Regions from separate parts of the Bradyrhizobium sp. BWC-3-1 genome, predicted to be linked through region 2. Evidence: predicted binding sites of a transcription regulator. Region 2 holds the regulator's gene; the other holds the start of a gene.
What was found. The regulator PhoB, encoded in region 2, activates phosphate uptake and scavenging genes when phosphate is short. The targets are predictions, from matches to a motif close to TGTCATNNANCTGTCAT.

Region 1: phnF (phosphonate metabolism transcriptional regulator PhnF) is a predicted target of PhoB. The motif match lies at 1,551-1,567, and genes of this name have one in related genera.

The regions. Positions count from the first base shown of each region.
Region 1 covers NZ_CP136625.1:751,450-754,674, forward strand. The annotation lists gene phnE (phosphonate ABC transporter, permease protein PhnE) at 1-622, shown strand, start outside; gene phnF (phosphonate metabolism transcriptional regulator PhnF) at 786-1,517, opposite strand; gene phnG (phosphonate C-P lyase system protein PhnG) at 1,636-2,100, shown strand; gene phnH (phosphonate C-P lyase system protein PhnH) at 2,105-2,713, shown strand; gene RX329_RS03620 (carbon-phosphorus lyase complex subunit PhnI) at 2,716-3,225, shown strand, end outside.
Region 2 covers NZ_CP136625.1:8,464,448-8,467,672, reverse strand. The annotation lists gene pstA (phosphate ABC transporter permease PstA) at 1-190, shown strand, start outside; gene pstB (phosphate ABC transporter ATP-binding protein PstB) at 187-1,008, shown strand; gene phoU (phosphate signaling complex protein PhoU) at 1,019-1,735, shown strand; gene phoB (phosphate regulon transcriptional regulator PhoB) at 1,758-2,465, shown strand; gene RX329_RS40470 (GcrA family cell cycle regulator) at 2,703-3,215, opposite strand.

The sequences.
Region 1 (3,225 bases), 1.1 Mb from region 2:
GTCGCTGCCGGTCTATCTGAAGGCGCTGGGCGAGACGCTGTCGATCGCGCTGCTCGGCACAACGCTCGCCGCGCTGTTCGCACTGCCGGTCAGTCTTCTTGCGGCGCGTAATGTCGTGCCATCAAAGCTGCTGCGCTTTCCGGTCCGACGTTTCCTGGATTTGATTCGCGGCGTCGACACGTTGATCTGGGCGCTGGTGTGGATCAACGTGGTCGGGCTCGGCCCGTTTGCCGGCGTGCTCGCCATCGCCGTGTCGGATTTCGGCGCCTTCGGAAAACTGTTCTCGGAGGCGATCGAGGGCGCCGACCAGAAGCAGGTCGAGGGCATCCGCGCCTCCGGCGGCAGCGCGCTGCACGAGATTCGCTTCGGCCTGCTGCCGCAGGTTTTGCCCGTGATTGCGGGGCAGGTGCTCTATTTCATCGAGTCGAACACGCGCTCGGCCACCATCATCGGCATCGTCGGCGCCGGCGGCATCGGCCTCCAACTCGCCGAGCAGATCCGCGTGCTGGAATGGCAGAAGGTGTCGTTCCTGATCCTGATGATCCTGGTCGCAGTCGCTGCGATCGATTTCGTTTCGGGCAAATTGCGTTTTGCGATTATCGGGCGGCGGGCGGTGGCGTAACCTTCTTCCTTCTCCCCTTGTGGGAGAAGGTGGCGCGAAGCGCCGGATGAGGGGTCTGCATCCTCAATTCAGATCAGTGCGCGGAGGCAACCCCTCACCCGTCTCGCCGCTAGCGCGGCGAGCCACCTCTCCCGCAAGGGGAGAGGGGCAGAGGGCAGCCAGTTCACCCGTTCTCCACCAGAAATTCCACCCGCTCCGCGGCAAAGCGCGAATGCTTGGTCACCAGCGGCTTGCCGTCGAGATCGTGATCGGTGGCGTCGACCACCAGGATCGGCCGTCCCAGCGCCAGATCGAGCCGTGCGGCGTCGGTTGCGTCGACGATACCGGCGGTGATCCGGGTCGCGCCGCGGCGATAGTCCCGGACGCCGTAATGCTCGAGCAATTTCGTCATCGAGCGGGTCGCGGCAAAGACGTCGCCCGCAGCCGGGAATAGCTGCGCCGACAGCCACGTCGTGGAGACACAGATCGGCGTGCGGTCGGCGAGGCGCATCGCCTCGATCCGGACCAGCGGTGCGCCGGTCTTGAGGCCAAGCTCCCGCGCGAGTTCGCGGGTCGCAACGTCAGCGGACGCCTCGATCAGCCGGCCATGCGGTTCGCGGCCGTCCGCGCCGACGATCTCGGAGAAACGGGTCCGCGAGCGCAGTGGATAAGCGAGCTTCTGCGCCTCGACATAGGTTCCGCTGCCGCGTTCTGCCCGCACGATGCCGCGCTCGGCAAGCGCGGCCAGCGCGCGTCGCACGGTGTGGCGGTTGACGCGATAGGTTTCGGCGATCTCCACCTCGCCCGGCAGCTTGTCGCCCGCCGCAAAGCGGCCGTCGGCGATGCCGCGCTCGATGCCGTCGGCAACGAGACGCCACAACGCGACGCCGGAGGAGGCTGTGTCCTGCATGCTCATGTGGCCGGGAAGCTACTCCAGAAATCACGCCTTTGTCACGAAACAGTCATGGCGCTCCCGTATCAAGTTGTCTAGTATCATAGACAACTTGGATTCGGCAAGTTCTGCAGAGAAGTCGGTGGATGCGGTGACCCAGCACAATAATCAGCAAGCCCAGCGCAAGGCCGCAATGGCCGTGCTGGCGCACGCGGAGGCGGGCGAGATCGCCGCTCGCCTCGACGCTCTCGTTTTGCCGGCGCATCAGGATCTGCGCGCGCCGGAAAACGGCCTCGTCATGCTGCGCGGCCGGGTCGGCGGTGACGGTGCGCCGTTCAACCTCGGTGAAGCCACGGTGTCGCGCGCCGCGGTGCGGCTTGCGAGCGGCGAGGTCGGTTTCGGCTACACGCTCGGTCGCGACGGCGAGAAGGCGCGGCTGATCGCGCTGTGCGATGCCCTGGTGCAGTCCCGCGATTTCGCCGGCGCGGTGGAGCGGGACATTATCGCGCCGTTGCGTGAGCAGCTTATGGTCAGGCGCAAGCAGGTGGCGGCCCAGACCGCCGCGACGAAGGTTGATTTCTATACCATGGTGCGCGGTGAGGGGTGAGATCATGACCACGATTGCGGAACTGCCCCCCGGGTTCGCCGACAAGGTGCTGTCGGCGCAATCGACCTTTCGTTCGGTCATGGACGCGATGGCCCGGCCGGGGTCGGTCCAGCGCATCGTGCCGACATCAGGAGCGCCTCATGTGATGATGCGCGGCACGGCCGCGATCGCGTTGACGCTGTTCGATCACGACACGCCGCTCTGGCTCGATGCGCGCATGCATGAGACTTCCGACGTCGTGAAATGGCTGAAATTCCATACTGGTGCGCCGGTGGTGCAGGATTCTTCCATCGCCAGCTTCGCGCTGATCAGCGACGGCGGGGCGCTGCCTTCGCTGGAGCGCTTCGCGCTCGGCACCAGCGAATATCCGGATCGGTCGACCACGTTGATCCTGCAGGTCGAGAGTCTGGACGGAGGGCGGAGCTTCGAGCTGCGCGGCCCCGGCATTGACGGTGTCGCGACGCTCCAGGCTTCGATTAAGCCGTTCGACCTGTTCGAGCGCCTGCGCGTCAACGAAACGCTGTTTCCGCGCGGCATCGATGTGGTGCTGGTCGCAAATGATGCCGTGGTTGCGATTCCGCGCACCACGCGTGTCGTGAGCAAGGGAAGCTAAGCATGTATGTCGCAGTCAAAGGCGGCGAACGCGCCATCGAGAACGCCCATCGCCTGCTCGCCAGTGCGCGGCGTGGCGACCAAAGCGTTCCGGAAATCTCGCTCGACCAGATCTCCGAGCAGCTTGGTCTCGCCGTGGACCGCGTCATGAGCGAAGGCTCGCTCTATGATCGCGAGCTCGCGGCGCTCGCCATCAAGCAGGCGCGCGGCGATCTGATCGAGGCGATCTTCCTGGTCCGCGCCTTCCGCGCGACGCTGCCCCGCTTCGGCGCCAGCGAGCCGGTCGAGACCGGCGCGATGCGGGTACGGCGGCGGGTGTCCCCGACCTTCAAGGACATTCCCGGCGGCCAGATCCTCGGCCCGACCTTCGACTATACCCACCGCCTGCTCGATCCCTCGCTCGCCGAGGGCTTTGTGCCGGAAGCGCCGGCGACGGCCGAAGCATCGTCTGCGCCGACCCCGCGGGTGACCGACATCCTCGGCCGCGACGGGCTGATCGAATCCTCGCCTAAG
Region 2 (3,225 bases):
GAACCAGTTCTTCAGCCTCGGCCTGAACAAGACGATGGCGAACCTGCCTGTGACCATCAACAACTTCGTGCAGAGCCCCTATGCCTATTGGAAGCAGTTGGCCTGGAGCGGGGCGCTGCTCATCACCCTGACCGTTCTTGCCCTTAATATTTTCGCGCGCATCCTTGGCGCCGAGAGGACCGCAAAATGAGTGATCTTTCCGTGTCGATGAGCGCGTCCGGTGGACTGCCGCATGCGGCGGTGCTGCCCGAGGCGCCTCCCAAGGTGACCGTGCGTAACCTGAACTTCTATTACGGCGAGCACCATGCGCTGAAGAACATCAACCTGACGCTCGGCGCCAACCGCGTTACGGCGTTCATCGGTCCGTCGGGCTGCGGCAAGTCGACCCTGCTGCGCATCTTCAACCGGATGTACGACCTCTATCCCGGCCAGCGCGCCACCGGTCAGCTCATGCTCGATCAGACCAACATTCTCGACCCCAGGCTGGACCTCAATTTGCTGCGCGCCCGCGTCGGCATGGTGTTCCAGAAGCCGACGCCGTTCCCGATGACGATCTACGAGAACATCGCGTTCGGCATCCGTCTCTATGAGAAGATCTCGAAGTCCGAGATGGACGGCCGCGTCGAGAAGGCGCTGCGCGGCGGCGCGCTGTGGAACGAGGTCAAGGACAAGCTCAACGCCTCCGGCCTGTCGCTCTCCGGCGGCCAGCAGCAGCGCCTCTGCATCGCCCGCACCGTCGCGGTGAGGCCCGAGGTGATTCTGTTCGACGAACCCTGTTCGGCGCTCGACCCGATCTCGACCGCCAAGGTCGAGGAGCTGATCCAGGAGCTGTCCGAGGATTACACGATTGCGATCGTCACCCACAACATGCAGCAGGCGGCGCGCGTCTCCGACAAGACCGCCTTCATGTATCTCGGCGAGCTGATAGAGTTCGACGACACCAGCAAGATCTTCACGTCGCCGTCCGATCGGCGCACGCAGGATTACATCACCGGCCGGTTCGGCTAGGAGACGCGACATGGGTTCTGAACATACCGCAAAGGCCTTCGACACCGACCTCCAGGAACTCACTCGCCTGGTCGCCGAGATGGGCGGCATCGCCGAGCGCATGATCGTCGAGTCCGTCGACGCGCTGATCCGCCGCGACGTCCCGCTCGGCCAGCGCGTCGTCGCCATCGACACCGAGCTCGACGCGCTGCAGAAGCGCATCGAGGAGCGTGCGGTGCTCACCATCGCCCGCCGCCAGCCGATGGCGGTCGATCTGCGCGAGATCGTCGGCGCCATGCGCGTCGCGACCGATCTCGAGCGCATCGGCGACCTCGCCAAGAACATGGGCAAGCGGGTTGCGGCGCTGGAGACGGACTTCCATCCGCTCAAGCTGTTCCGCGGCCTCGAGCACATGACCGACCTCGTGCAGCAGCAGGTCAAGTCGGTGCTGGACGCCTATGCCGCGCATGATTTGCCGGCGGCGATGGCGGTGTGGAAGGGCGACGAGGAAGTCGACGCCATCTGCACCTCGCTGTTCCGCGAACTCCTCACCTACATGATGGAGGATCCGCGCAATATCTCGTTCTGCATCCATTTGATGTTCTGCGCCAAGAACATCGAGCGGATCGGCGACCACGCCACCAATATCGCCGAGACCGTGTTCTACATGATCGAGGGCCAGGCGATCACCGACAAGCGGCCGAAGGGCGACATGACGACCTTTGCCAACACGGTACCGAACACCTGAAGATTTAAGGAGCGACGACCCGATGGGCGCACGCATTATGGTGGTTGAGGACGAGGAAGCCCTGACCGAGCTTCTCCGCTACAACCTCGAAGGCGACGGCTATGACGTCGAGACGGTGATGCGCGGCGACGACGCCGACACCCGCCTCAAGGAGCACATCCCCGATCTGATCGTGCTCGACTGGATGCTGCCGGGCCTGTCAGGCATCGAATTGTGTCGGCGGCTTCGCACCCGTCCCGAGACCAAGCAGCTCCCGATCATCATGCTCACCGCGCGCGGCGAGGAGAGCGAGCGGGTGCGGGGTCTTGCGACCGGCGCCGACGATTACATCGTCAAGCCGTTCTCGGTGCCGGAGCTGCTGGCGCGCGTGAAAGGCCTGCTGCGGCGCGCGAGCCCGGAGCGCCTCGCCACCGTCCTTGCTTTTGGCGACATCGAGCTCGACCGTGACAAGCGCCGCGTGGCGCGCTCGGGCCGGCCGATCGATCTCGGTCCGACCGAATATCGCCTGCTGGAGTTCTTCCTGGAGCACCCGGGACGGGTGTTCTCGCGCGAACAGCTGCTCGACAGCGTCTGGGGCCGCGACATCTATATCGACGAGCGCACCGTCGACGTGCATATCGGCCGCCTGCGCAAGCTGCTCAATCTCGGCCGCGAGCAGGACCCGATCCGCACCGTCCGCGGCGCCGGCTACGCGCTGGATGATCGGTTTGCCAAGGCAGAGCAGGTGTAGGGTTGCAGGCTTGTTTGTTGGCGAGCTGTCCCTGCATTCTCAGCCGTCGTCCCGGACAAGCGAGCGAAGCGAGCGCTGATCCGGGCCCATAACCACCGAACGTGGTTTGGCGAAGACTCGGAGTGACCCCTTCCGCACGATTATTGCGTGCTCGGAGTATGGGTCCCGGCCCCCTGTGCGCAATTGCGCACTAGGCCGGGACGACACTGAAATTGTTGAACTGTCTTCGCGTGACGACTAACGGGGACCCGGCTTTACCGGTGCGCGGCGCCGATCCGACGCCGGCTGGTACGCAACGCGCGAGTGCTGAGCGCAATAGGGCAGTCCGGACAGCGCCCTTCCACCGCAGAAGAAGAAGTCCGGGCTCGAGGGATCGCCGACCGGCCAGTGGCAGGTCGCCTCGTTCAATTCCAGCAGCGACAGCCGCTGGCTCATCGGCACCACGTTGTCATAGGTGACCGGATCCGGCTCAGCCTCCACCTCGAAGGCCTGCGCCAGCGCGGTGTTGCCGCGCGAGATCGGGCGGCTCACCCGCATCATGTGCTGCGCGGGGCGCGCCTTGCGCGGCCGCGGCGCTGCCGATGATGGGCTCTTGGCGCGGCCCGAAAGGCCGAGCCTGTGCACTTTGCCGATCACGGCATTGCGGGTCACATTGCCGAGCTCCGCCGCGATCTGGCTGGCCGAAAGTCCGGCCTCCCAGAGCTTTTTCAGCTGCTCGACGCGATCATCGGACCAGGTCAAAACCGTCATTGCACCCTTT